4 regions of the Streptomyces nigra genome follow, and region 1 is predicted to be linked to each of the others. Evidence: riboswitches for the same ligand, from Rfam matches in the RefSeq annotation. Region 1 holds a riboswitch; each other region holds the start of a gene.

Region 1 (7,181 bases):
GTGACCGCGCGGAAGTCGTACGTCGTCGCCTCGTAGGTCTTCTTCGCGCCGTCGCTCTTGAAGGTGGCGGCGAGATTGGGCGGCAGGACCGCGCCGTCGAGGTCACCGGAGCGCAGGCGGGTGGCGCGCACGTCGTCGTCCTTGATGACCGCCATGGTCACCCTCTTCACCTTCGGCGCGCCGCCCCAGTAGCCCGGGTTGGCCTTGAAGGTGAGCTTCTCTCCCTTGCTCCAGGCAGTGAGCACGTACGGGCCCGTGCCTACGGGCTTGGTGTTGAGGGAGCCGGTGTTGGGATCCTGCCCCTTGGCGATGTGCTCGGGGACGACGGGCAGCACCGTGCGCCCGGCGAAGGGGGCGTAAGGGTACTTGAGGGTGAAGACCACCTTGTCGTCACCGTCCGCGCGGACCTCCTTGATGGCGTCCAGCTCGCTGCGACTGGTGTTGTTCGTCTTCGCGTCGAGGATCGTCTCGTAGGTGAACACAACGTCGGCCGAGGTCAAAGGCTCGCCGTCGCTGAATGTCACCCCGTCACGGAGGGTGTAGGTGTAGGTCAGGCCGTTGTCGCTGACCTCGGGCAGGGCCTTGGCGAGGGCGGGCCTCAGCCTCAGGTCGGCGTCCCGGGCGAGCAGGCCGTCGAACACCTTCGAGTTGCCGTCCTTGCCGTAGCCGAGCAGGGGACTGAGTGTGTCCGGCTCGGATGCCACCCCGATCACGACGGAGTCGGCTCCGCCGCCGACTTCGCTGTCACCGGGGGCCGAGCAAGCGGCGACGCCGGTGAGTATGGCCGCTGTGGCGGCGGCTGTCCGTATCCGACGGACCGTCATGGACCTCACACCCTTAATGAAGATCATAAGCTGTTGCATAATACTTGCAATAAAGGCTCCCCGGGCAGCTCAGAGGACAGTCCGGTACCCAAGGGTTCTGCCCGGGCCCTTCACATGGGCGGTGTCGTAGGGGGCAGGTGGCGTCCATGAGGCAGCGCGCCACCGGTCTTGCTCCGGGCAGGACATCGAGGCGATGCGGCAGCCCCCTACCTGACAGGGCGGGGCCAGGCTCTGTGCCGCCGCCAGGAGCGCGGCGGACAGCCTGCGCTCGCGCCGTCACCGGGCGCCATGGGCTGAGCTTGTCAGGCGCTTGGCTCCTGGGGGAGGAACGTCACCTGAGGGGCGCCTGTGCGCGGATGGACGGCCACTTCCGTCTCCACTCCGTAGACCTCGGCCAGGAGCGCGGGGGTGAGTATCTCGGCGGGCGGTCCGGAAGCGGTGACTTCACCCTCGTACAGGACGTAGAGGCGGTCGCAGAAGCAGGCGGCCAGGTTGAGGTCGTGCAGGGCGAGCAGCACGGTCGCGGGCAGGCGCCGAAGGGTGCCGAGCACGGACAGTTGATGCCGGATGTCGAGATGGTTGGTGGGTTCGTCGAGGACGAGGAGGGTGGGCTGCTGGGCGAGGGCCCGCGCGATGAGGACGCGTTGGCGTTCGCCGCCGGAGAGCCGGTCGAAGGTGCGGTCGGCCAGGTGGACGGCGTCGACCGCCAGGAGTGCTGAGTCGATGAGTTCGGCGTCCTCGGGGGTGTCACCCGCGAGCAGCCGTTTGTGCGGGGTGCGGCCCATGGCGACGACCTCGCGCACCGCGAGGTCGAAGTCGGCTGCCGGCTCCTGGACCACCGCCGCCACGGTGCGGGCCAGCTGCCGCACGGGCAGCGACCAGGCGTCGGCTCCGTCGACCTTGACCTCACCCGCGTCGGGGCGCAGCACGCGGTAGACGGTGCGCAATAGGCTCGACTTGCCGCTGCCGTTGGGGCCCACGAGCCCGATGGTCTCGCCCGGACGGGCGGTCAGAGACACGTCGCGCACCAGGTGGCGGGCTCCGGCGGTGAGCGTGACGCCGTCGACGCTCAGATCGGCCGCGGTCATGCCACACCTCGGTCGGTGCCGCGCCGGGCGTCCCGCCGCATGAGCCACAGAAAGAACGGCCCGCCGCACAGGGCCGTAAGGACGCCGACGGGTATCTCCATCGGCGCGGCGATCGTCCGCGCGGCGATGTCGGCCCAGACGAGGAAGACCGCTCCGCCGAGCGCCGCCGTCGGCAGGACCCGGCGGTGGTCGCCGCCGACGAACAGGCGCACGATGTGGGGCGTCATCAGGCCGACGAAGCCGATCGGCCCGGCCGCCGCGACCAGCACGCCCGTGACGAGGGAGAGCAGGACGAACAGCCGGGCACGGAAGCGGGCCACGTCCAGCCCCATGGTGGTGGCCGCCTCCTCGCCGGCCAGCAGCAGGTTCAGGTTGCGGGCCTGCGTCAACAGGACGCCGACACCGAGCAGCAAGGCCGTGCTCGGCAGCCACAGCGTGCCCCAGTCGACCCCGCCGAGACCGCCGAGGGTCCAGGCGAGGACCGCGCGGGTCTCGTTGCCTCGATCGGTGGTGAGCAACAGCAGATCGAGGACCGCGGTGAGCGTCGCGGCGATCGCCACGCCGGACAGCACGAGACGCGAGGAGGTGATGCGTCCGCCGGTGCGGGCGGTGGCGTACACGAGCAGGAGCGCCCCCAACGCCCCCACGAAGGCTGCCACCGACAGGGAGACCGGACCGAACAGGGTCACCCCGAACACGATGACGGAGACCGCGCCGAGGGACGCCCCCGAGGAGACGCCGAGCAGGTACGGTTCGGCGAGCGGGTTTCGCACCAGCGCTTGAAGGGCGGTGCCGACCACCGCGAGGCCGGCGCCGGTGACCGCCCCGAGCAGCACCCGCGGCGCTCGCACGTCCACCACGATGATCTCCCGGGCCCGCGACCAGTCAGGCTGCTGCCAGTCGGCACCCAGTGCGTGCGTCACGATGCCCCACACCTGGGTGGGTGGCACCTGGACGGATCCGATCGCGAGTCCGGTGACGGCGGAGACGACGAGCAGGGCGGTGAGCACCAACAGCGTGACGGCCAGCCCGGTTCGGCGCTCTCCTGGCTCGGTAGTCTTCCGTCGTCGGACTCGCGTCTCGACGGATGTGACGGTGGTGGTCCGGGTCACCGGAAGCTCTCGGGGTGCAGTCCGCGGGCAAGATCGTCGACGGCGTAGGCCGAGCGGATCCCCACCAGCGTGGCGGTCAGCGGCAGAACGACGAACCGCCTGTTCCTGACCGCGGGTACGTCGGCGAGCGCGGGCTGGGACAGCAGGAACCTCTTCTTCTGCTCGACGCTTCCGGCGCCCTCGTAGTCGTAGACGGCGATGACTTCCGGTTTGCGCTCGATGACCTGCTCCCAGGAGACGTCGCCGAAGACGTCGTCGAGGTCGGCGAAGACGTTCTCGCCGCCGGCCAGCCGGATGAGCTCGGTGCCGAGGCTCTTGCCGCCGGCGGTGAAGGCGGCCTTGTCGCCGCTGTCGTAGACGAAGACGGGCACCTCGGGTTCGCCCTCGACCTTGCCGGCGGCCTTGCCGACGCGGCTCTTGAGGTCGGTGACCAGCTTGTCGGCCCGGTCCGGGACACCGAAGATCCTGCCGATGGTGCGGACCTCGTCGTAGGTGTCCTCCATCGTCACCTTCTTCTTGCCGCAGTACTCACGGTTGAGGTAGGTGTCGATGCCCGCGTCGGCGAACGCCGTGCGGGAGCGGCCCTCCTTCTCGGTGAAGGCGCTGCCGTAGCCGCCGTAGACGAAGTCGGGTTCGGCATCCAGGATCTTCTCGAACGACGGCTCCTTCCGCGCCAGTTCGGGAACCGCCTCGTAGTCCTCCTTCAGCTCGGGCAGCACCGCGGAGTCGGGGAAGGCCGTGCCGACCATGCGATCCTTCAGGCCGAGGGCGAGCATGAGTTCCGCCGGGTGCTGATGGATGGTGACCACCCGCGACGGCGGCCTGTCGTACGTCGTCCTCACACCGCAGTTGTCGACGGTGACCGGGAAACCTGCGGGCACGGCCGCGGTGGCCTTCGCGTCCCCGCCGCTCTCGTCGGCCGCACCGCAGCTCGTGGTCAACAGCACTGACGACAGAGCCACGGCAGCGGCCGTGGCACGAAGGAACCCGCGCGTGCGGGCAGGGGTGAACAGCTGGGACACGTGAAGCCTCCTGGAGTCCGCGCTCCTCGGATCGGGCCCGCGACGGACCAGTGTCCTGACTCCCGGATCGACGCTTCCTCCGCCTTCCCGCGCGGTGCGCAGTGGCGTGTCGGAGGGGCGCTCCCCGGTCACAGTGGCGGGACCGTGCCGGATTCGCACCGGCTTCCTGTCTCCCGTCGCGGCGATGACCAGGTGATCCTACGATTCCCCGAGTCATCGGCAAAGGCCGAGGGGTTCCGGCCGCACACACCACGCCTCCTCAACGCTCCGTGGACGGCCCGAAGGACGAGTCGCTCAGCGTGCTCCTCGCCCCGTCGCACCACCCGGGGCGGCTACCTTGCGGGACGGGAACCGCCCTGCGGCGAGGTCCACTTGCCTACTGGGTCCGCCCGAGGGGCGAGCGCCGTGCTGATCACTCGTGACCGCGCTCGGGTGACTGCCCGTCAGGCGGCGCTGGCCTCGGAGCTCTTATGCCGGGAGTTGTGGGGGACTGGTGCCGGCCGGAATGCGCAGGGCGAGGATGGCCATGTCGTCCTGGCCGTCGCTCGGGTGGTGATCGGCCAGGACCTGCACGAGTTCGTGCAGGGGCCGGTTGGCGTGGGTGGCGGCGAGGTCGGCGAGAGCGGTCAGGCCCACGTCGATGGAGTGGGCTGGATGTTCGATGAGGCCGTCGGTGAAGAAGAGGAGGATCGAGCCCGCGGGTAGGGAGCGGGTGTGGTCGGGGCGGTGTTCACCGGTGCTCACCCCGAGCGGCAGGCCGGGCTCGGCGTGCAGGTACTCCGTTTCCAGGTCAGGGCCGATCAGCAGGGGAGGATAGTGCCCGGCCGTGCTCCATCGCAGTACCCACCCGGATGGGTCGGGTTCGATACGGGCCAGGCACGCTGTAGTGACCGGGACATCCGCAGTGGCGTGCAGGGTGCGGTCCAGTTGGGCGAGGATCTCGCTGGGCGGGGTACGGCGGTCGTACAGCAGCGCCCGGAGCATGCTGTGGGTCTGCGCCATGGCGGCCGCCGCGTACAGGTCGTGGCCGCCTACGTCACCGATCATGATGCCGACCGTGTCGTCGGGCAGCACGATGGCGTCGTACCAGTCCCCGCCGAGCCGGTTGGGTTCATCGGCCGGCCGGTAGACGGTGGCGGCGGTGAAGGGGCTCAGATCGGGCAGCGTGGGCAGCAGCAGACGCTGGAAGGTCTCCGCGCTGTCACGGACCTGCCCGAACAGGCGGGCGTTCTCGATCGCGATACCGGCGGCGCCGGCGAGGGCGACCACCACGTCCTCGTCATCGGGGCCGAAAGGACGGCCGTCGAGACGTTCGGACAGGTAGAGGTCGCCGTAGATCTCGCCGCGGACACTGATCGCCACGCCCAGCAGGGTGCGCATGGGCGGATGACCGGGCGGAAAGCCGGCGGAGGCGGGATGCGAAGGGATGTCGTCGACGCGGAGTGGTTCGGGATTGTGGATGAGATGCCCGAGCACGCCACGACCGTGGGGGAACGCCACCCCGCCCAGATCGGCGCGTTCCGTCTCACTCAGCCCCGCCGTGATGAAGGCCTTGAGATACTCGCCGGACTCGTGCAGCACCCCCAGGGCGCCGTACCGCGCGCCGACCAGTTCCATCGCGGTGGTGACGATGCGCCGCAGCACAGCCGAGAGATCCAGTTCCCCGCTGATGGCCAGCACCGCGCCCAGCAGACCCTGCAGCCGGTCCTTGGCGTCGGCCAGGGCTTGTAACTGCGCACCGATCTCGTCCAGCTCGGTGTCCAGCTGCAACCGCAGGTCAGGAACCTTCGGCTGCTCGGTCCGCCCGGTCTGGTCCTGGTCACTCAACGCGCGTGCCTCTGGATCGTGTCATGTGCGGTCAGTGGGAGTCGGGTCCACCTCTACCTAGGGCCTTTCGACGGGAGGCGGCCAACGGCGCAAGCTTTGCCCCGTTTCGTTCATCCGCAAACAGGCCATGTGCCCAGCTGCGTGTGCGTGGACCAGGCGGGCGGGGATGGCATGGACGGAAGCCGTGTCACTCCGGGCGGAAGTCGTGGCAGTGTCTTCGCGCCCAGCTCGTCGCCGCGCGTTGCGCCGGTACGTCGCACCCGATGAGCCGCTCGCGCCGAGTCCGGCCGGTCGCGGCGGCCGGGGCTCCCACGGCCACGGCTCTGCGTATCGAATAGCACCGCGCAGCCGCGTGTGCTCATGTCTACGCTGACGGAGTGACATTGGTGTGGGTGTTCCGGCAATTCAGGAACGGGCAGGTCCTTTTCCAACTTCAGTTTGAGCAGGTGAGGTGGAGGGGGAGGGCTGCTTGGACGAGGCTGGTGATGCGGGTGGTTGAGCAGCGGAGCTTGCGCAGGAGCCGCCAGGACTTGAGGGTGGCGACGGCGGGTTCGACCAGGGCTCGGATTTTGGCCTGTGAGCGGTTCACGGCTTGCTGGCCTTCGGACAGGTTTTCCCATCGGCCTCGGTAGGGCACGCGGACAGCAGGTCCGGCGCCCTGGTAGCCCTTGTCGGCCCAGCAGCGGATCTTTGCCGCGGTCAGGGCGTTGAAGATGCCGTGTTCGCGTGCGGCGCGGATGTCATGGACGGCTCCGGGTAGGGCGGGTGAGGTCCACAAGAGACGTCCGGCTGGGTCGGCGAGGATTTGGACGTTCATGCCGTGCTTCTTGTGCTTGCCCGAGTAGAACGGCCTGTCGGCAGCGATCCGGTCGATGGGCAGGAGGGTGCCGTCGAGCAGGACGAACGCACTCCTCGACGCCTCGCGGACTGCTTGTTCGAGCGTAGGCGCCAGGGCGGCCAGGAGGTCGACGGCTTCGGTGATGCAGCGGTAGGCGGTCGTCGTGCCGATGCCGAACCCGGCTGCGAGCTGGGAGTAGGGGTGCCCGTTGCGGCGGTGGGCGAGGGTGAGCAGCGCCTGTCGGCCGGCGCTCAACCGGCGCCACCGGCTGCCGATCGCACGGCGACGTTCGCGCAGACGGGCGGTGAGGAAGCGAAGATGCGTGCTGGACAGGTCCAGTCCGGACGGGTAGACAAACACGTGAAGCCTCTGGCGGCTCGGGTGATCTTGGTCGTGAACCCATCTACCAGGAGCTTCACCGGCCTGCCGCCCCGATGCCACTGACGCGAGGGCAAGTTGGATAGGCTCAA
Region 2 (7,181 bases), 6.1 Mb from region 1:
TGCGCCGGTAGAACGCGTTGGACTCCTCGGCGGTGGAGAAACCCGCGTACTGGCGGATCGTCCACGGCTGGTTGACGTACATCGTCGGGTACGGGCCGCGCAGATACGGCGCCATGCCCGGGTAGGTGCCCAGGAAGTCCAGGCCCTCCAGGTCACGCCCGGTGTACAGCGGCTTGACCGCGATGCCCTCGGGCGTCTCCCACAGCGGCTCGTCGCCGCCGGTGGCCTGCTTGACGGCCGTACGCCACTCGTCGGAGCCGCCCGCCGCGGCCGGGGTCCCCAGTTCGATCCCGGTGAAGTCGGGGATTCCCATCAGGACACTCCCATGCGGTCGAGGGTGGCGGACAGGACGGCGACGGCGTCACAGCCCGCGAAGACATGGCCGTCGACCCCGGGGTGGTCCCCGGGCCGCCCGGCGAGGAACACATGCGCGGCACCGGCTGCCTTCAGCCGCCCGGCGACCTCGGCCGCCTGCTCCTCGTACACGGTGTCGCTGGAGCACAGGCACGCCTCGGTGGCGCCGCTCTCCTCGAAGGTGCCCTCGGTGACCGGCTCGATGCCGCCGGCCTGGAAGAGGTTCGAGGCGAAGGTCAGACGCGCGGTGTGGGCGGCGGCCGGGCCGAGCGCGGCCAGGTAGATCCGCGGCCGGGCGCCGGTCGCGGCCAGATGCGCGTCGGAGCGGGCGCGCAGCGCCTCGTACGCCTCGTCGCGCCGGACCCGCGGCAGACCGCCGGACGGCGGCTCGGGCGCGGGCTCACGCACCACCGGCTGCTCGCCGAGGTGCGGGAACTCGCTGACCCCGGTGACCGGTTCGCGCCGCTTGGCCAGCTTGCCGGTGCGGGCCTCCCAGGTGGCGGCGAGGTCGTCGCGCAGCTGTCCCGAACGCAGCGCGGCGGCCTGGCCGCCCGCCCGCTCGATCCGCTGGAAGAACTCCCAGCCCGCGTGGGCCAGTTCGTCCGTGAGCCGCTCCACGTACCAGGAGCCGCCCGCCGGGTCGATGACCCGGGCGAGGTGGGACTCCTCGATGAGGATGGTCGAGGTGTTGCGGGCGATGCGCCGCGCGAACGCGTCGGGCAGGCCCAGCGCGTGGTCGAAGGGCAGCACGGTCACCGAGTCGGCGCCGCCGACACCGGCCGCGAGCGTGGCGACCGTGGTGCGCAGCATGTTCACCCACGGGTCGCGGCGGGTCATCATCACCGGCGAGGTCACGGCGTGCTGTACCTGGGCGCTCGGCGCCCCGGACACCTCGGTCACCCGTGCCCACAGGCGGCGCGCCGCCCGCAGCTTGGCGATGGTCAGGAACTGGTCGGCGGTGGCCGCGTAGCGGAACTCCAACTGGCCGGCGGCCTGTTCGACCGTCAGCCCGGCCTCGGTCAGCTCCCGCAGATACGCCACACCGGTGGCCAGCGCGGCGCCGAGCTCCTGCGCGGCCGAGCCGCCGGCCTCGTGGTACGGCAGCGCGTCCACGGTCAGGGCCCTGAGCCCCGGGTACTCCTCGGCGCACCGCCGGGCCGGCGCGGCGGCCGGGGCGAACGGCAGGGACGTACCGGTGCGGGCCTCGTGGCCGAGCGGGTCGAAGCCGAGGTTGCCGCGTGCCGCGTCCTTGGCGACGCCGCGCTCCTCGTACAGGGCGAGCAGCGCCTGTGCGGCGGCCTCCGACTCGGCGCCCGCGTCCAGGACGACCGGGGCGAGGTCGAGGTACACGCCGTCGAGGGCGCTGCCGAGGGAGGACACCGGGATGCCCGCCTCGCCGAGGACCAGCCAGAGCGAGGTGACGCCGTTCTCCAGGTCCGCCAGCACCACGCCGTCCGCGGCCGTGGTGTGCCGCTGCCGTACGTCCCAGCCGCCGGCGGTGTTGCCCTCGGGGCGACCACCCCGCACATAGGGGGCGAAGCCGGGCAGGCCGGGGTCGGGCGCGGCGTCACGCGCGGTGTACAGCGGGCGGGAGCGCATCCCGTCCTCGAGTGGGGTGGACAGGGCGTCCTCGGCAGCCGTCCCCGACACGTCCTTGCCCGCCTTGCGCAGCACACCTTCCACCAGGTGTCGCCACTGCTCATGGGTTGCGTCAGGGAACTCGGCGGCCAGCGAGAGCCCGTCGTCAGGCAGGACCGTCATGCTCGGATGCTAGGTCAGATGGTCAAAGGAGCAGCAGGGGGCATGGCTGTGACCTTGCCCTCTTCCAGATTGTGACCTGGGTCTCGGGACCCCGGCGGTGCCCGCGCGGGCACGCTGAACGAGTGGCTCCGGGCCCTGACTTGATAGCCTCGTGGGGCTGGTCGCGCCCCTTCTCCGGGGCCAGGGAATCCGGTGCGAATCCGGAACTGACGCGCAGCGGTGAGGGGGACGGGCGGGGCAGGCACGCCACTGGGAGACCGGGAAGGCGCCCCGCCGGGACGAACCCGAGTCCGAAGACCTGCCGGCACCTCCACGCCCCCGGGCGGGGAGGCCCTCCGCAGGCCGGCTCCGCGTACGAGCCCCGACCCTCAAGGCGTGTATGTCCGTCTCCCCGCCCCAGCCGTCGCTCCCGGATCGGCAGATTCCGTCCACGCCCTGCCGGGTCGTGCTCTGCCGGGACTGCTGCTGCGGCAGCCCCAAGGTGACCGGTGTCGACCACGCGGGTCAGGCCGCCCGGCTGCAGGAGAGCGTCCCGGTCCGTGTCTCGGACTGCCTGGACGTCTGCGACCACGCCAACGTGGTCGTCGTCCAGCCCTCCGCCGCGGCGCGCGCGGCGGGCGCCCGGCCGGTGTGGCTCGGCCTCGTCAACGACCCCGACGCCACCGAGGACGTCATCGCCTGGGTACGGGCCGGTGGGCCCGGAGTTGCTCCCTGCCCGGAGATCCTGGCCTTTCACACCATTTCCCCGCCCTCGTCGCGGGCCTCGGGGAAGGGCTGACCGGCCGCCCGTGGCCCCGCCCTGCGTGCCCGCCACGGGTGCCCGACCGCCACACCTTCACGCCACCCTCGCTCCGTGCCCCCATGGACGGTTGAACATCGAACAGGCGGTCACGCAAGATCGGACGGACCCGTCCGGCCCCGACCGCGAGGTGACGCCCGCCATGTTCACCACCCGTCCCACCCTCCAGGGCACCTTCGGCATGGTGTCCTCCACGCACTGGCTCGCCTCGCAGTCCGCGATGGCGGTGCTGGAGCGAGGCGGCAACGCCTACGACGCCGCCGTGGCGGGCGCGTTCGTGCTGCACGTCGTCGAACCGCATCTGAACGGCCCGGCCGGCGAGGTGCCCATCCTCCTCGCCCCGGCGGGCGGCGAGGTGCGGGTGCTGTGCGGCCAGGGCGTCGCCCCCGCGGACGCCACCGTCGCCCACTACCGCGGCCTCGGCCTGGACCTCGTCCCCGGCACCGGACCGCTGGCCGCCGCCGTGCCCGGCGCCTTCGACGCCTGGATGGTGCTGCTGCGCGACCACGGCACCCTGGCACCCGCCGACGTCCTCGCGTACGCCGTCCACTACGCCGAACACGGGCACGCGCCCGTGGAGCGGGTCGGCGAGACCGTGGAGACCGTGCGCGAGCTGTTCGAGACGGAGTGGACCTCCTCCGCCGAGGTGTATCTGCCCGACGGCGAGCCGCCGCGCCCCGGCGCCCTCTTCCGGAACCCGGCCCTCGCCGCCACCTGGAAGCGCCTGCTCGAGGAGATCTCCGGCGCCGGCGACCGCGTCGCGCAGATCGAGGCCGCGCGCGCGGTGTGGCGTACCGGGTTCATCGCCGAGGCGCTCGTCCGGCAGGCGCAGCGGCCCACCCTCGACACCAGCGGCGAGCGCCACACCGGCACCCTCACCGCCGCCGACCTCGCCGGCTGGTCCGCGACCTACGAGGCCCCCGCGACGTACGAATGGAACGGCTGGACCCTGTGCAAGGCCGGGCCCTGGAGCCAGGGCCCGGTGCTCCTCCAGCAGCTCGCCCTGCTCCCCGACGAGCTGCCGCCGTACGGGTCCGCCGGCTACGTCCACCTGCTCGTCGAGGGCTGCAAGCTGGCCATGGCAGACCGGGAGGCCTGGTACGGCGACGCCGCCGAGGTGCCGCTCGACGACCTGCTGTCCGACGCCTACAACGCCGATCGCCGCCGGCTGGTGGGCGAGGCCGCCTCCTTCGAGCTGCGGCCCGGCAGCCCCGGCGGGCGCGTGCCCCGGCTGGGCGCCCACGCGCGCGGGGAGGCCGCCGCGCCCGGTTCCGTCGCGCCGGGCGCCGGGGAGCCGACGGTCGCCAAGTCGCCCGTGGCGCCGGTGCCGGCCGAGCCCGAGGTCGCCGCGGACGGGCTCACCCGCGGCGACACCTGCCACCTCGACATCGTCGACCGGTGGGGCAACATGGTCGCGGCCACCCCCAGCGGCGGCTGGCTCCAGTCCAACCCCGTCGTGCCCGAACTCGGCTTCCCGCTCGGCACCCGCCTGCAGATGACCTGGCTGGAGGAGGGACTGCCGAACTCCCTGACCCCGGGCCGGCGCCCGCGCACCACGCTCACCCCCAGCATCGCGCTGCGCGACGGCGTGCCCGTCCTCGCCTTCGGCACCCCCGGCGGGGACCAGCAGGACCAGTGGCAGCTGCACTTCTTCCTCGCGGTCGCGCTGCGCGGGCAGGTCCGCGGCGGCCTCGACCTGCAGGGCGCGATCGACGCCCCGAACTGGCACAACGACAGCTTCCCCGGCTCCTTCTACCCGCGCGGGACACGGCCCGGGAGCGTCACCGTGGAGGGCCGCACCGCCCCCGCGGTGATCGACGGGCTGCGGCGGCGCGGTCACGACGTCACGGTCGGCGACGCCTGGTCGGAGGGCCGCCTGTGCGCGGTCGCCCGGGACCCCGGAACGGGGGTGCTGTCCGCCGCGGCGAACCCGCGCGGCATGCAGGGCTACGCCGTCGGACGCTGAGGGGCCCCGAGGGGCAGCGACCACGCGAGTTCACCGGGAGTCCGTCCGCAGGTCACCCGGCGGGCGGGCGTTGTCAGTGGCACGTGTTTCCATGGACGGGTGATCGAAGAAAACGAAACCATCGAAGAGTTTCTCGCCCAGCACGCCACCGACGTGGAGGACGCCGTCCGCAAGGCGGCGGCCGCCGAGATCATGCCCCGCTTCCGCCGGCTCGCCGACCACGAGGTCGACCGCAAGAGCGGACCGCACGACCTGGTGACCGACGCCGACCGGCTCGCCGAGCGGTATCTCACGGAGGCCCTCGGCGCCCTCCTGCCCGGCTCGGTCGTCGTCGGCGAGGAGGCGGTCCACGCGAATCCGTCCGTGTACGACGCGATCCGCGGCGACGCCCCGGTGTGGATCGTCGACCCCGTCGACGGCACCCGCCAGTTCGTGCACGGCGACACGGGCTTCTGCACCCTGGTCGCCCTCGCCCGGCACGGCGTCGTGCTCGCCTCCTGGACCTACGCACCCGCCCTCGACCAGCTGGCCACCGCCGTACGGGGCCGGGGCGCCTTCCTCGACGGCGAGCGGCTGCACGCCGGAGCCCCGGACCCCGGCAGCGACCTGCGCGTCGCCACCTCCCACCCGGACTTCACCACCGACGAGCAGAAGCGGGCCCTGCTCGGCCTGTGGACCGACGGCGTCGCCCCGCGCCCGTGCGGCTCGGCGGGTCTGGAGTACCTGGCCATCGCGCGGGGCGAGTTGGAGGCCACCGCCTTCGGATGGGAGGCCGCATGGGACCACGCTGCCGGACTGCTGCTCGTGGAGGAGGCGGGCGGCGCCCACCTGACGCGCACGGGGGAGCCGTTCCGTATCACCGGGGGCAACGCCCTGCCGTTCACGGCGGCCCGCGACGCCGCCACGGCCCGGCGGGTGGCGGGACTCCTGTCCGGCGGAGCGCGGCGAGCGGCGTAGGAATAGAGTCGGCCGCGGGGGAGCGGAGGTGGGGCGACAAGGCCCCGGCCTATCCTGATTCCTCTAGGCCGCCGCCTGACGAAGGGGTCCGAACGTGCCGTCGATGCTCGACGCAGTCGTGGTGGGTGCGGGACCGAACGGCCTGACCGCTGCCGTGGAGCTGGCCCGCAGGGGCTTCTCCGTGGCCGTGTTCGAGGCACGGGACACCGTCGGCGGCGGGGCCCGCACCGAGGAGCTGACGCTGCCCGGCTTCCGGCACGACCCCTGCTCGGCCGCCCACCCCCTCGGCATCAACTCGCCCGCGTTCCGGGCGATGCCGCTCGACCGCTACGGGCTCGAGTGGCTGCACGCCGGGCTGCCCATGGCCCACCCCTTCGCCGACGGCACCGCCGCCGTGCTGTCCCGGTCCGTCGCCGAGACGGCCGCGTCCTTCGGGCCGCGCGACGCGGGCGCGTACCGCAGGCTGGTCGCCCCGTTCCTGTCCAAGTGGGACACCCTGGCACGGGACTTCATGTCGCTGCCGCTCACCGCGCTGCCCCGCGACCCGGTGACCCTCGCCCGCTTCGGGCTGACCGGGCTGCCGCCGTCGACCTGGCTGATGCGCCGCTTCCGCGACGAACGCGCGCGGGCCCTCTTCTCCGGCCTGGTCGCCCATGTGATGGCCCCGCTGAGCGGCTTCGCGACCGGTGCGATCGGCCTGGTCTTCGCCCTCGCCGCGCACGCCCGCGGCTGGCCCGTCGCCCGGGGCGGCTCCCAGTCCATCTCCGACGCCCTCACCGCCTATCTGAAGGACCTCGGCGGCACCGTCCACACCGACTACGAGGTGAAGCGACTCGACGACCTGCCGCCCGCGCGGGCGTACGTCTTCGACACCTCGCCCACCGCGCTCGCCCGGATCGCCGGCTTCGGCCGGTACTACGAGAACTACCGGTACGGCTCCGGCGTCTTCAAGATCGACTACGCGCTGGACGGCCCCGTGCCCTGGACCGCGCCCGAGGCCCGGCGGGCCGGCACCGTGCAGATCGGCGCGGACAGCGCGGAGATCGGGGCGGCGCTGCGGGCCGCGTCGCGCGAGGGACGCGCACCCGACCGGCCGTTCATGATCACCGTGCAGCCCAGCGTCGTCGACCCCACCCGGGCCCCCGAGGGCAAGCACGTGTTCTGGGCCTACGGCCATGTCCCCAACGGCTGGACGGGCGACCTCACGGACGCCCTGGAACGCCAACTCGAGCGCTTCGCACCGGGGTTCCGTGACCGGGTGCTCGCCCGTGCCACCGCGGGCCCGGCCGAACTCGCCGCCCGCAACGCCAACTACGTCGGCGGCGACGTCGGCTCCGGTGCCGC
Region 3 (7,181 bases), 4.9 Mb from region 1:
TCGCAGCTGCTGGACATCGGCTACATCACCGCCGACGACCGGCTGGCCGACCTGCTCGACATCACGGCCGGCGGCCGGGTGCTGCGCATCGAGCGGCTGCGCATGGCGAACGGCGAGCCGATGGCCATCGAGACCACGCACCTGAGCGCCAAGCGCTTCCCCGCGCTGCGCCGGTCGCTGGTCAAGTACACCTCGCTCTACACCGCGCTCGCCGAGGTCTACGACGTCCATCTCGCCGAGGCTGAGGAGACCATCGAGACCTCGCTGGCCACCCCGCGCGAGGCCGGTCTGCTCGGCACCGACGTGGGCCTGCCGATGCTCATGCTGTCCCGGCACTCCCTGGACCGCGAGGGCCAGCCGGTGGAGTGGGTGCGCTCGGTGTACCGCGGCGACCGCTACAAGTTCGTGGCCAGGCTCAAGAGGCCGCAGGACTGACGTACGGACGAGGTCGGTACGGAAGATTCCGCTTCTGTCCAGCTCCATGTGACGTGCACACGATTCCTCCACATCGGAAGGGCGGTCAAAGCCTTCCGCTGCGGTTGCGCCGTCACCTACATTGCCCGGGCATTTCCCAGGCGATCAATGAGCGGAGCCGTCCGATGTCAGATGCACCAGAAGTGAACAGAGGCCTGGTGACGCCCGCCCGGGTGGTCATCGGCCTCTGCCTGGCCGCACCCTTCGTGGCGATGCTGTGGGTGGGTTCGTACAGCAGGACCGACCCGCAGTTCATCGGCATCCCGTTCTTCTACTGGTACCAGATGCTGTGGGTGCTGATCTCGACGCTGCTGACGATGACCGCGTACAAGCTGTGGCAGCGTGACCAGCGCGCCCGCGCCTCCCAGAAGGGCGGTGCCGCGGAATGAACGACGGCGTGAACGGCGTCGCGCTCGGCGTCTTCATCTTCTTCTTCCTGGCCGTCACGGTCATGGGCTTCCTGGCCGCGCGCTGGCGCAAGGCCGAGAACGAGCACAGCCTCGACGAATGGGGCCTGGGCGGCCGGTCGTTCGGCACCTGGGTCACATGGTTCCTGCTCGGCGGCGACCTGTACACCGCGTACACCTTCGTGGCGGTCCCGGCGGCGATCTACGCGGCCGGCGCGGCGGGCTTCTTCGCGGTGCCGTACACCATCCTCGTCTACCCGCTGATCTTCACGTTCCTGCCGCGCCTGTGGTCGGTCTCGCACAAGCACGGCTATGTGACGACCTCCGACTTCGTGCGCGGGCGGTTCGGCTCCAAGGGCCTGTCGCTGGCCGTGGCGGTCACCGGCATCCTGGCGACGATGCCCTACATCGCGCTCCAGCTGGTCGGCATCCAGGCCGTCCTGGACGTGATGGGCGTCGGCGGCGGCGAGAACACCAACTGGTTCATCAAGGACCTGCCGCTGCTCATCGCCTTCGGCGTGCTGGCGGCGTACACCTACTCGTCGGGCCTGCGCGCCCCCGCGCTGATCGCGTTCGTCAAGGACACGCTGATCTACATCGTCATCGCGGTGGCGATCATCTACATCCCGATCAAGCTGGGCGGCTTCGACGAGATCTTCGCCAAGGCGAGCGAGGCGTACAGCCAGACCAACCCGGCCACGGGCGCGCCACGCGGGGCGCTCACCCCGCCGGACGCGACCCAGTGGACGTACGCCACGCTGGCGCTGGGCTCCGCCCTCGCGCTGTTCATGTACCCGCACTCGATCACCGCGACGCTGTCCTCCCGCAGCCGTGAGGTGATCCGGCGCAACACCACGATCCTGCCGCTGTACTCCCTGATGCTGGGTCTGCTGGCCCTGCTGGGCTTCATGGCGATCGCGGCCGGGATCAAGGTGCAGAACGGGCAGCTGGCGATCCCGCAGCTGTTCGAGAACATGTTCCCGGCCTGGTTCGCGGGCGTGGCCTTCGCGGCCATCGGCATCGGCGCGCTGGTGCCGGCGGCGATCATGTCCATCGCAGCGGCGAACCTGTTCACCCGCAACATCTACAAGGACTTCATCAGGCCGGACGCCACGCCCGCCCAGGAGACCAAGGTCTCCAAGCTGGTGTCGCTGCTGGTGAAGGTGGGCGCGCTGGTCTTCGTCCTCACCATGGACAAGACGGTCGCCATCAACTTCCAGCTGCTGGGCGGCATCTGGATCCTGCAGACCTTCCCGGCCCTGGTCGGCGGCCTGTTCACCCGCTGGTTCCACCGCTGGGCCCTGCTGGCCGGCTGGGCGGTCGGCATGATCTACGGCACGCTCGCCGCGTACGGGGTGGCGACCCCGGCGCAGAAGCACTTCGGCGGCTCCTCCAAGGAGATCCCGGGCATCGGTGAGATCGGCTACATCGGTCTGACGGCGTTCGTGCTCAACGCGCTGGTCACCGTCGTCCTGACGTTCGTCCTGAAGGCCGCGAAGGCCCCCGACGGCGTCGACGAGACGAAGCCGGAGGACTACACGGCGGACGCGGGCGACCCCGGCGTCCAGGTGGAGCTGCCGCCGGCCACGGCGGGCTCGTCCCACTGAACCACCCGCACACGGCGGGCCGTCGGAGAAATCCGGCGGCCCGCCGCCGTGTTCCTGCGGCAGACTCGGCGGCATGGACATCGTGATCCGGCCGGCGGCCCCCGGGGAGTACGGCATCCTCGGGGAGATCACCGCAGAGGCCTATCTACGGGACGGACTGCTGGACTTCGGCGAGGACGACTCCTATCTCCATGAGCTCAAGGACGTGGCCAGGCGCGCGGCGGCCGCCGAGGTACTCGTCGCTGTCGAGCGCGACCGTGTCCTCGGCGGCGTGACCTTCGTCTCGGGCAGCGGCCCGATGGCGGATCTGGCCGGGCCCGGCGAGGCGGAGATCCGGATGCTCGCCGTCGACCGGGCGGCCCGGGGACGCGGCGCCGGCGAGGCGCTCGTACGCGCCTGCCTGGACCGCGCCCGCGCCACGGAGGGCTGTGTACGCGTGGTCCTCTCCTCCCAGCCCACCATGTACAGCGCCCATCGCATCTACGAGCGTCTGGGCTTCGTCCGCACCCCGGAACGGGACTGGAACCCCGTGCCGGAGCTCCTCGACCTCACGCTCGTCACCTATGAGTTGACGCTCTGACACCACCACGCCACAACATCTAGGGGTGGCGCGACGGGCGAGCACAAGATGTATGCTCATGCTCGCTGTCGCCGCAGGGGAATCCGGTGCGAATCCGGAACTGTCCCGCAACGGTGTACTTGTGCATGTTCCGTGCACATGGTCAGTCCGAGGACCTGCCGACAGTGCGTCCCGGCCACCCGGCCGGTGCGCCCAGACGTCCGGGCCTCGTGGAATGGGCCGGTGGACGCGACGCCCCGTGCGCTCGTGAGCTGCCCCCTGCCCTCCGCAAGGCCCTGTGCCGAGCGAGGGAGAGCCTCACGTGACCATCGCGCCAGCCGAACCGGCCTCAGCGGCGGCCGAACCGGAGAACGACGGTCCCGGTGCCGCGCTGTTGCGGACCCTGACCGAGCTGACCGCCGACCTCCCCGACGCCGACCCCGGCCGGGTCGCCGCCGCCGCGCTGCGCGGCCGGTCCGCGCGGGCCGACGAGGCGGAGCTGCGCGAGCTCGCCACCGAGGCGGCGGCCGGTCTCATCTCCGAGGACCCGGCGTACAGCCGGCTGGCCGCGCGGCTGCTCACCCTCTCCATCGCCGCCGAGGCCGCCTCGCAGGGCGTCACGAGCTTCACGGGGTCGGTCGCGACCGGGCACCGCGAGGGCCTGATCGCCGACCGGACCGCCGCGTTCGCGCGGACGCACGCGGACCGGCTCGACGCGCTCGTCGACCCCGCCGCCGACGACCGCTTCGGCTACTTCGGCCTGCGCACCCTCTACAGCCGCTATCTGCTGCGGCATCCGCACACCCGCAAGGTGATCGAGACGCCCCAGCACTTCCTGCTGAGGGTCGCCTCCGGCCTCGCCGCGGACGACACCTCCTCGGCGGTGGACGAGGTCGCCGCGCTGTACCGGCTGATGAGCCGCCTGGAGTACCTGCCGTCCTCCCCCACGCTCTTCAACTCCGGCACCCGGCACCCCCAGATGTCGTCCTGCTACCTCCTGGACTCCCCCAAGGACGAGCTGGACTCGATCTACGACCGCTACCACCAGGTCGCCCGGCTCTCCAAGCACGCCGGCGGCATCGGGCTGTCGTACTCCCGCATCCGCTCCCGGGGTTCGCTGATCCGGGGCACCAACGGGCACTCCAACGGCATCGTCCCGTTCCTGAAGACGCTGGACGCCTCCGTGGCGGCCGTGAACCAGGGCGGGCGGCGCAAGGGCGCGGCGGCGGTGTACCTGGAGACCTGGCACTCCGACATCGAGGAGTTCCTGGAGCTGCGGGACAACACCGGTGAGGACGCCCGCCGTACACACAATCTGAACCTCGCGCACTGGGTGCCGGACGAGTTCATGCGCCGGGTCGAGGCCGACCGGCCGTGGAGCCTGTTCTCCCCCGCCGACGTGCCCGAGCTGGTCGATCTGTGGGGCGAGGAGTTCGACGCGGCCTACCGCGCGGCCGAGGCGGAGGGCCTCGCGCGCAAGACCCTCCCGGCCCGCGAGCTGTACGGCCGGATGATGCGCACCCTCGCGCAGACCGGCAACGGCTGGATGACCTTCAAGGACGCCGCCAACCGGACCGCCAACCAGACCGCCCTGCCCGGGCACGTCGTGCACTCCTCCAACCTGTGCACCGAGATCCTGGAGGTCACGGACGACGGGGAGACGGCGGTCTGCAACCTCGGCTCGGTCAACCTCGGCGCCTTCGTGCGCGACGGGGACATCGACTGGGAGCGCCTGGACGAGACGGTCCGCACGGCCGTCACGTTCCTCGACCGGGTCGTGGACATCAACTTCTACCCGACCGAGCAGGCCGGCCGCTCCAACGCCCGGTGGCGCCCGGTGGGTCTGGGCGCGATGGGTCTGCAGGACGTCTTCTTCCAGCTGCGGCTGCCCTTCGACTCGCCCGAGGCGAAGGCGCTGTCCACGCGGATCGCCGAGCGCGTCATGCTCGCCGCGTACGAGGCGTCCGCCGACCTCGCCGAGCGCGAAGGGCCGGTGCCGGCCTGGGAGAAGACGCGCACCGCCCAGGGCGTGCTGCACCCCGACCACTACGACGTGGAGCTGACCTGGCCCGAGCGCTGGGCCGCGCTGCGCGACCGCCTCGCCACCACCGGCCTGCGCAACTCGCTGCTGCTGGCCATCGCCCCGACCGCCACGATCGCGTCGATCGCCGGTGTCTACGAGTGCATCGAGCCGCAGGTCTCCAACCTGTTCAAGCGCGAGACGCTGTCCGGCGAGTTCCTCCAGGTCAACTCGTATCTGGTGGAGGAGCTGAAGCGGCTCGGCGTGTGGGACGCCCGCACCCGTGAGGCGCTGCGCGAGGCCAACGGCTCGGTGCAGGACTTCGCGTGGATCCCGGCGGACGTACGGGCGCTGTACCGCACGGCGTGGGAGATCCCGCAGCGCGGCCTGATCGACATGGCGGCGGCACGCACGCCGTTCCTCGACCAGTCGCAGTCCCTGAACCTGTTCCTGGAGACGCCGACCATCGGGAAGCTCTCCTCGATGTACGCGTACGCCTGGAAGCAGGGGCTGAAGACCACGTACTACCTGCGCTCCCGCCCGGCGACGAGGATCGCCCGCGCGGCCCGCGCCACCGTCCCCGTCCAGCAGGCCGCCGACCCCGAGGCCGTCGCCTGCTCCCTTGAGAACCCCGAGTCCTGCGAGGCCTGCCAGTGACCACCAGCACGACCAAGAACCTGCTCGACCCCGGCTTCGAGCTGACCCTGCGCCCCATGCGCTACCCGGACTTCTACGAGCGCTACCGGGACGCGATCAAGAACACCTGGACCGTCGAGGAGGTCGACCTCCACTCGGACGTCGCCGACCTCGCGAAGCTGACCCCGGCCGAACAGCACCTGATCGGGCGGCTGGTGGCGTTCTTCGCGACCGGTGACTCGATCGTCGCGAACAATCTGGTGCTGACCCTGTACAAGCACATCAACTCCCCGGAGGCGCGGCTGTATCTGTCGCGCCAGCTGTTCGAGGAGGCCGTGCACGTCCAGTTCTATCTGACGCTGCTGGACACCTACCTCCCCGATCCGGAGGACCGGGCGGCGGCGTTCGCGGCGGTGGAGAACATCCCGTCGATCCGTGAGAAGGCCGAGTTCTGCTTCCGCTGGATGGACTCGGTGGAGAAGCTGGACCGGCTGGAGTCGCAGTCCGACCGCCGGCGGTTCCTGCTCAACCTGATCTGCTTCGCCGCCTGCATCGAGGGCCTGTTCTTCTACGGGGCCTTCGCCTACGTCTACTGGTTCCGCAGCCGGGGCCTGCTGCACGGCCTCGCGACCGGCACCAACTGGGTGTTCCGGGACGAGACCATGCACATGTCGTTCGCGTTCGACGTGGTCGACACGGTCCGCAAGGAGGAGCCGGAGCTGTTCGACGACCGGCTCCAGCAGCAGGTCACCGACATGCTGAAGGAGGCCGTCGAGGCCGAGCTGCAGTTCGCGCGCGACCTGTGTGGTGACGGCCTCCCGGGCATGAACACCGACTCGATGCGGCAGTACCTGGAGTGCGTCGCCGACCAGCGGCTGACCCGCCTCGGCTTCGCCCCGGTGTACGGCTCCGAGAACCCCTTCTCCTTCATGGAGCTGCAGGGGGTTCAGGAGTTGACCAACTTCTTCGAGCGGCGTCCCTCGGCGTACCAGGTGGCGGTGGAGGGCACCGTCGACCTGGACGAGGACTTCTGAGTCCGGACCGCGTCGCGCTCCTGGGCCTCCCTGATCTGACGGTCGATGCGGCGGTCGTGCACGATCCCGATCACCGAGGGGAGGACCAGGAGGACGAACATCCCGAGCACGACGGCCATGGCGAGCAGTGTCTGTGTCTGTTCCGTAGTCATGACACCACTGTCGCGCCGGACACTCCTGTCGAACAGTGGCAGGACTGCCGCACACCCTCGATTTACTGCCATCCGCGAGGCACAATGGCACCATGCTGAAGAACGTGGCGGCCGTCCTGCTGGACGGCGTACACCCCTTCGAACTCGGTGTGGTCTGCGAGGTGTTCGGCATCGACCGCAGCGACGAGGGCCTGCCCACGTACGACTTCGCGGTCGTCTCGGCCGAGGGGCCGACGCTGGGCACCCACGCCGGCGGGCTGACCCTCTCCACCCCGTACGGTCTGGAGCGGCT
Region 4 (7,181 bases), 1.5 Mb from region 1:
GCGAACTCCAGCACCCGCAGGGCGTCCGGGAGGTCGGTGCCGAGGACCGCCCGCAGCACGTCGCGGCTCTCGGCGACCGCCCAGTCCCGGTCCTCCAGGCCCTCCGCGATCCGCCGGCACAGCTGCTCCAGCAGGTCGATCGCGTCGGACGCCGTGCGTGCCGGGCCGTCCACCAGGTCCGTCAGCTCGGCCGGGACCTTCACCGGCGCCCCCGGCTCGGCCAGCAACTCCGCCTCCGCCAGGCCGAAGTGGGCGGCCAGCGAGGCCCGCAGCCCGGGGATCGCGTTCGCCTGCCCGCCCCACACCTGGGACGCGCGCAGCACCGCCAGCACCAGGTTCACCCGCGGCTCGCCCACCGGGCCGCCGCCCAGGATGTGCAGCCCGTCGCGGATCTGCACGTCCTTGATCTCGCACAGATAGCCGTCGATGTGCATGACGAACTCGTCGAACGCGTCGTCGTCCGGCTGTTCGTCGACATGCAGGTCGTGGTGGAGCTCGGCCGCCTTCACCAGCGTCCAGATCTGCGCGCGCACCGCCGGTGCCTTCGTCGGGTCCAGATCGGAGACGAGCGCGTACTCGTCCAGCAGCTGCTCCAGCTTGGCCAGATCGCCGTAGGTGTCGGCGCGGGCCATCGGCGGGACGAGGTGGTCGACGACGGTGGCGTGGCCGCGCCGCTTGGCCTGGGTGCCCTCGCCGGGGTCGTTCACGATGAACGGGTAGACCAGAGGCAGTTCGCCGAGGACGGCGTCCGGGGCGCAGCCGCGGCTCAGCCCGAGGCCCTTGCCGGGCAGCCACTCCATCGTGCCGTGCTTGCCCATGTGCACGATCGCGTCGGCGCCGAAGCTGTTCTCCAGCCAGCGGTAGGCCGCCATGTAGTGGTGCGAGGGCGGCATGTCCGGGTCGTGGTAGATCGCGATGGGGTTCTCGCCGAAGCCGCGCGGCGGCTGGATCATCACGACGACATTCCCGAACTGCAGCGACGCCAGCACGATGTCGTCGCCGTCGACGTACAGCGAGCCCGGCGGCTCGCCCCACGCGTCCAGCATGGCCTGCTTGAGGTCCGCGTCCAGCGTGTCGAACCAGGTCGTGTAGTCGGCGAGCGGCACCCGCGCGGGCGCCGACGCCAGCTGTTCCTCGGTCAGCCACTCGACGTCGTGCCCGCCGGCCTCGATGAGCCGGTGGATCAACTCGTCGCCGTTGTCGGGGTACTCGGTGAGCGCGTAGCCCGCCTCGGACAGCGCGTCCAGCACCCGTACCGCCGAGGCGGGTGTGTCCAGGCCGACCGCGTTGCCGACGCGGGAGTGCTTGGTCGGGTAGGCGGTGAAGACGAGAGCCAGCTTCTTCTCGGCGTTCGGCTTGTGCCGCAGCCGGGCGTGCCGGACGGCGATCCCGGCGACCCGCGCGGCCCGCTCCGGGTCGGCCACGTACACCGGCACGTCGTCCGGGCCCTGCTCCTTGAACGAGAACGGCACGGTGACCAGGCGCCCGTCGAACTCGGGGATCGCCACCTGCATCGCCGCGTCCATCGGGGACAGCGCCGCGTCGGACTCCTTCCAGGCGGCCCGCGAGGACGTCAGGCACAGCCCCTGCAGGACCGGCACGTCCAGCTCGGCGAGCCGGCCGATGTCCCAGGCCTCCTCGTCGCCGCCCGCGGAGGCCTGCGAGGCGTGGGTGCCGCCCGCCGCGAGGACGGTGGCGACCAGGGCGTCGGCCCGGCCCAGGATCTCGTACAGCCCGTCGTCCGCGCCGCGCAGCGAACCGCAGTACACGGGCAGCGCGTTGGCGCCCCGGGCCTCGATCGCGTCGCACAGCGTGTCCACGAACGCGGTGTTGCCGGAGAGGTGGTGGGCCCGGTAGAAGAGCACGCCCACCGTCGGCCGGCCGTCCTGCCACGGACGCGAGCCGTGCACGCCGTACTCGGGCATCGGGCGCGGCTCCAGGAACCCCTCGCCCGTCAGCAGCACGGTGTCGGACAGGAACCGGGCCAGTTCGGTGAGGTTGGCGGGGCCGCCCGCCACCAGGTACTTCAGCGCCTCCGCGACCACACCGGCCGGCACCGACGACTCGGCCATCAGCTCGGCGTCCGGCACGGACTCGCCGCCCAGCAGGACGGTCGGCACCCCCGACGCCTCGAGCACGGCGAGCCCGTCCTCCCAGGCCCGTTTCCCGCCCAGCAGCCGTACGACGGCGATGTCGGCGCCCTCGATCAGCGCGGGCAGTTCGGCCCCGACGTCCAGGCGGGTCGGGTTGCCGATCCGGTACGCGGCGTCGCCGGCGCGTGCCGCCAGCAGGTCCGTGTCGGCGGTCGACAGCAACAACACAGTGCTCATGCGGGCGCTCCCGGTGGGATGAAGGGCAGTCCTCGCGGCGCGCCCGACTCGATGAGCCGCCACAGCGCGTCCGTGTCCGCGTGGTGTTCGATGAGATCGCCGAGCCGGTCGAGCTGCTCCTCGCGCAGCGCGGCGAAGGAGGTGCCGGGCGCCGGCACGAAGCGGCGGCCCGCGGCGGCCGCCACCTCCCGCAGGAAGGCACGCCGGAAGCCGTCCGACTCCAGCGAGCCGTGCCAGTGGGTGCCCCAGGTCTGGCCGACCCGGCAGCCGTCCAGGAAGGGTTCACCCGCCAGGACTTCGGCGACGCCGTGGTGGATCTCGTAGCCCTCGACGGGTTCGCCGAGCGCTTCGCCGACCGGCCGGGTCAGGGTCTTCTCCCGGGCGAACCGCACCCGTACGGGCAGCACACCGAGGCCGTCGACATGGCCGGCGCGACTCTCGACGTCGTCCTCGATGTGCTCGCCGAGGACCTGGAAACCGCCGCAGATCCCGAGGATCGGCCGGCCCTCGGCGGCCCGGCGCACCAGCGCCGCCGCCAGCCCCCGCTCGCGCAGCCAGCGCAGCGCCTTCACGGTGCCGCGGGTGCCGGGCACGACGACCAGGTCGGCGTCGGCCAGCTCCTCCGGCCGGTCCACGAACCGCACGACGACGCCCGGTTCGGCGGCGAGGGCGTCGACGTCCGTGAAGTTGGACATCAGCGGCACCGCGCACACGGCGACCCGCAGCACGTCCTCGCCGACCGGGGCGGCCACCTCCGACTCGCGCACCGCGCCGCGCAGCGACACCCGCAGGCCGTCCTCCTCGTCGATGCCGAGGCCGTGCCGGAACGGCAGCACGCCGTACGTCCGCCGGCCGGTCAGGCCGTGCAGCATGTCCAGGCCCGGCTCCAGCAGCGAGACGTCCCCGCGGAACTTGTTGACGAGGAACCCGGCGACCAGCTCCTGGTCCTCGGGCGCCAGCAGCGCCACGGTCCCGAAGAACGAGGCGAAGACACCACCGCGGTCGATGTCGCCGACGACCAGCACGGGCAGGTCCGCGCCGCGGGCGATCCCCATGTTCACGATGTCGGTGCGCCGCAGGTTGATCTCGGCCGGGGAGCCCGCGCCCTCGCAGATCACCGCGTCGTACGCGCCCCGCAGTTCGGCGAGCGAGTCGAGCACGGTGCCGAGCAACTGCTCCTGCCTGCCGCCGTGGTAGCCGCGGGCGCTCATCTCGCCGACCGGCCGGCCGAGCAGCACGACCTGGCTGCTGCGGTCGCCGCCGGGCTTGAGCAGCACGGGGTTCATCAGCGCGGTCGGCTCCACCCGGCAGGCCTGCGCCTGCATGGCCTGCGCGCGCCCGATCTCCGCGCCCTCGCGGGTCACGAAGGAGTTCAGCGACATGTTCTGCGCCTTGAAGGGCGCCACCTTCACGCCCTGCCGCACCAGCCACCGGCAGATCCCGGCGGTGACGACGCTCTTGCCGGCGTCGGAGGTGGTGCCGGCGACCAGGAGTCCACCGTTCACGAGGTCCTTCCTCTCGTCCCGCGCCGCCGCCCCGGCAGCAGCCGGGCGCCGGCGCACACGCCCAGCGCGAGCACGCCCACCCGCTGCGAGAGCCGGACGGCCCGCTCGATGTCCCCGACCTCGACGGCCCGTCCTGCGGCGCCGTTGAGCACGGGCCGGTGCTCCACCCGGCCGCCGTACGACAGCGTCCCGCCCAGCCGCACGCCGAGCGCCCCCGCGAACGAGGCCTCCACGGGGCCCGCGTTGGGGCTGGGATGCCGGTGGGCGTCGGCCCGCCAGGCCCGTACGGCACCCCGGGGATCGCCCCCGGCGACGGCGGCCAGCGCGGCGGTCAGTCGGGCGCCCGGCCAGCCGGCGACGTCGTCGAGGCGTGCCGAGGCCCAGCCGTAGCGGCGGTACCTGGGGGAGCGGTGCCCGACCATGGCGTCGAGGGTGTTGACGGCCCGGAAGCCCGCGAGGCCCGGCACGCCGGCGACGGCTCCCCACACCAGTGCGCCGACCACGGCGTCCGAGGTGTTCTCGGCGACGGACTCCACGACGGCCCGCGCGATCCCGTCGGCGTCCAGCGCCTGCGGGTCGCGTCCGCACAGGTGCGGCAGCCGCGCCCGTGCCGCGTCGACGTCTCCGGCCTCCAGGGCGCGCCCGATCGTCCGGGCCTCGCGGGCGAGCGACGTGCCGCCGACGACGGCCCAGGTGACGGCGCCGGTCAGGGCGACGGAGGTGGCGGGGGAGGGGCGCACGGCGCGGGCGGCGAGCGCGGCGGCCGCCACGGCGCCTCCGGCGCACACGGCGGTGTGCAGCACACCCCAGGCGCGGTGGTCGCGCCACAACACCCGTTCCACGGCGCCCGCGGCACGTCCGAACGCGGCGACCGGATGCCCCCGGCGTGGATCGCCGAGCAGCAGGTCACCGAGGAGTCCGGCGGCGGCGCCGTACGCGAAGACGCGTTCGGCACGCACGGGGTTCAGCCGGTGGTGGCGTCAGACAGGGGTCCGGTACTGCGTGACGATCGGCAGGCGAGCATCGCGTGATGTCCTCACTCAGGGTGTCCACGCCCTGGTTCGACGAGACCGGCGGCGAGAGTTCCTGGCTCCCGGGGGTATCTACCCCGGTGACAGTGGCGGGACCGCGCCGGATTCGCACCGGCTTCCTCTTCTGCCGCCGTAGATGGCTCCGGAAGTCCACCACGGGTCGCGACGGCCGTCAACTTGCCTGTGACCTGCGACGGGAGAGTGTGCGCAGGCCCACACACACCGAAGGTGCGCGACGGAGTTCCGTCGCGCACCTCAGGAGTCGAAGGCCGTACGTCAGGCCACGATGAGATAGATGCCGTAGGCCACGGCCGCCGTGCAGGCGGCGAAGCACGCGTAGGCGCCGGTGACCGCGAGCGCGGCCGAGTCGCCCTGCGCGACCGCCCGTTCGCGGCGCGAGAGGCCCGCGATGCCGAGGGTGAACAGGCCCACGAGGGCCACCGTGACCACGAGACTGACACCGAAGACGGAGCCGAGAGCCGCCCAGTCGATCTTCATACTGCTGCTTCCTTGGGTTGCCGGGAGGAGTGACCGGGAGTCAGACGCCGAGCTTGGTGGGCTCGGGTCCGCCGGCCGGAGCCGGGACGGTGACCGCGAGGTCCTCGGTCACCGTGCCCGTGGGAGGCGGGGTCACGGCGGCCATGGCGGTGGTCACCACGCCGGCCGGCTCGTCGTCGGCGATGACGTTGGTGTGGTCGACGACCTCGCGGCGGGAGATCTTCCAGATCGCGAAACTGGAGGCGACCAGGAAGACCGCGACGGCGGCGGTGCCCCAGGTGCCGAGGCCCGTCACATACTCGGCGAGCGCGGCGACCAGCGCGGCCGCCGGCAGCGTCAGACCCCAGGCGACGAACATCCGGGTGGCCGTGGACCAGCGGACCACACCGCCCTTGCGGCCGAGGCCCGCGCCCATCACGGCGCCGGAGACGGAGTGCGTGGTGGACAGCGAGAAGCCGAGGTGCGAGGAGGCCAGGATGACCGTCGCGGCGCTGGTCTGGGCGGCGAAGCCCTGCTGCGGCTGGAGGTCGGTCAGGCCCTTGCCCATGGTGCGGATGATGCGCCAGCCGCCGAGGTAGGTGCCGAGCGCGATGGCCAGACCGGCGGAGAGGATCACCCAGGTGGGAGGGTCCGAGTCGGGGGCGAGGGCGCCGCCCGCGACCAGGGCGAGGGTGATGATGCCCATGGTCTTCTGCGCGTCGTTGGTGCCGTGGGCGAGCGAGACGAGGCCCGCGGAGGCGATCTGGCCCGCGCGGTAGCCCTTCTTCGAGGCCTCGCCGTCGGCCTTCCGGCCGAGCCGGTAGGTGAGCCGCGTGGCCAGCAGGGCCGCGACGCCCGCGACGATCGGGGCGGCGATGGCCGGGAGCAGGACCTTGGTGACGAGCACGTCACCGTGGACGGCGCCGACGCCGGCCGAGGCGATGGCCGCGCCGATCAGGCCGCCCATGAGGGCGTGCGACGAACTGGAGGGCAGGCCCACCAGCCACGTGAGGAGGTTCCAGAGGATCGCGCCGACCAACGCGGCGAAGATGACCTCGGGACGGATGCCGGTCTCGTCGACGAGACCCTTGGAGATCGTGTTGGCGACCTCCACGGAGAGGAAAGCGCCCACAAGGTTGAGCACGGCGGACATGGCCACCGCGACCTTGGGCTTGAGCGCACCGGTCGAGATGGTGGTGGCCATCGCGTTGGCGGTGTCGTGAAAACCGTTCGTGAAATCGAACGCGAGCGCGGTTACCACCACGATCGCGAGGATCAGCGAGAAGTTTTCCATTTACCCAGGCAATCGTTCGAGGTCATTGGCTCGATGAACGTAGGAAACCTGAGTGAACGGAAGGTGAACTGGGGCGGGCCGCACGGTGTCCGGGACGGAGGGTTTCCCCAATGAACGGAAGCCCTCCGTCCGCACGGCCCGGGCGGGGCCCGGCTAGCGGCCCCGGGCGAACCTCTTGAGCTGCGTCAGCGACCCGTTGAAGAGATTCTGGTCACCCGGCAGGCTGCCGGCGTTGTCGTACTGCCAGAAGGTCCAGGCGCGCCATCCGGAAGGCAGTGTTCCGGGGCTCGGTGCATCGTAGCGGGCCACCCACCGCGCGTGGTCGCCGGCGAAGGCGCGGGAGGACCCGGTGCAGGTGTTCCACCAGTGGGCGGTGGTGTAGATCACCGGTCGGCGGCCGGTCAGCCGGCGCACCTCGTCGCTGAACGCCCGGATCCAGGAGACCAACGCCGTCTTCCGCAGCCCGTAGCACTTGTGCTTCTTGCTGTACGGGTTGTACTCGATGTCGAGCGCCGGCGGCAGGGTCCAGCCGTCGGGCCGCCAG

The links. Region 1 has a riboswitch for cobalamin ahead of DC008_RS00365 (ABC transporter substrate-binding protein). Riboswitches for the same ligand answer to the same signal wherever they lie in the genome.
Region 2: it holds a riboswitch for cobalamin, as region 1 does, so the genes downstream of both, DC008_RS28280 ((2Fe-2S) ferredoxin domain-containing protein) here and DC008_RS00365 (ABC transporter substrate-binding protein) in region 1, are expected to answer to the same signal.
Region 3: it holds a riboswitch for cobalamin, as region 1 does, so the genes downstream of both, DC008_RS23235 (ribonucleoside-diphosphate reductase subunit alpha) here and DC008_RS00365 (ABC transporter substrate-binding protein) in region 1, are expected to answer to the same signal.
Region 4: it holds a riboswitch for cobalamin, as region 1 does, so the genes downstream of both, DC008_RS07455 (cobalamin biosynthesis protein) here and DC008_RS00365 (ABC transporter substrate-binding protein) in region 1, are expected to answer to the same signal.

The regions. Positions count from the first base shown of each region.
Region 1 covers NZ_CP029043.1:64,938-72,118, reverse strand. Annotated here, with positions in the region: gene DC008_RS00380 (ABC transporter substrate-binding protein) at 1-824, opposite strand, end outside; gene DC008_RS00375 (ABC transporter ATP-binding protein) at 1,127-1,912, opposite strand; gene DC008_RS00370 (FecCD family ABC transporter permease) at 1,909-2,940, opposite strand; gene DC008_RS00365 (ABC transporter substrate-binding protein) at 3,021-4,046, opposite strand; cobalamin riboswitch at 4,075-4,252, opposite strand; gene DC008_RS00360 (PP2C family protein-serine/threonine phosphatase) at 4,515-5,873, opposite strand; gene DC008_RS00355 (transposase family protein) at 6,307-7,071, opposite strand.
Region 2 covers NZ_CP029043.1:6,132,472-6,139,652, forward strand. Annotated here, with positions in the region: gene scpA (methylmalonyl-CoA mutase) at 1-313, opposite strand, end outside; gene DC008_RS28275 (methylmalonyl-CoA mutase family protein) at 313-2,115, opposite strand; cobalamin riboswitch at 2,257-2,435, shown strand; gene DC008_RS28280 ((2Fe-2S) ferredoxin domain-containing protein) at 2,495-2,893, shown strand; gene DC008_RS28285 (gamma-glutamyltransferase family protein) at 3,057-4,880, shown strand; gene DC008_RS28290 (inositol monophosphatase family protein) at 4,980-5,837, shown strand; gene DC008_RS28295 (phytoene desaturase family protein) at 5,941-7,181, shown strand, end outside.
Region 3 covers NZ_CP029043.1:4,982,465-4,989,645, reverse strand. Annotated here, with positions in the region: gene DC008_RS23255 (GntR family transcriptional regulator) at 1-435, shown strand, start outside; gene DC008_RS23250 (DUF3311 domain-containing protein) at 600-863, shown strand; gene mctP (monocarboxylate uptake permease MctP) at 860-2,488, shown strand; gene DC008_RS23240 (GNAT family N-acetyltransferase) at 2,562-3,068, shown strand; cobalamin riboswitch at 3,121-3,245, shown strand; gene DC008_RS23235 (ribonucleoside-diphosphate reductase subunit alpha) at 3,370-5,724, shown strand; gene DC008_RS23230 (ribonucleotide-diphosphate reductase subunit beta) at 5,781-6,737, shown strand; gene DC008_RS23225 (hypothetical protein) at 6,650-6,889, opposite strand; gene DC008_RS23220 (GlxA family transcriptional regulator) at 6,982-7,181, shown strand, end outside.
Region 4 covers NZ_CP029043.1:1,597,424-1,604,604, reverse strand. Annotated here, with positions in the region: gene cobN (cobaltochelatase subunit CobN) at 1-2,330, opposite strand, end outside; gene DC008_RS07460 (cobyric acid synthase) at 2,327-3,835, opposite strand; gene DC008_RS07455 (cobalamin biosynthesis protein) at 3,832-4,794, opposite strand; cobalamin riboswitch at 4,897-5,036, opposite strand; gene DC008_RS07450 (hypothetical protein) at 5,143-5,364, opposite strand; gene DC008_RS07445 (inorganic phosphate transporter) at 5,405-6,637, opposite strand; gene DC008_RS07440 (lysozyme) at 6,791-7,181, opposite strand, start outside.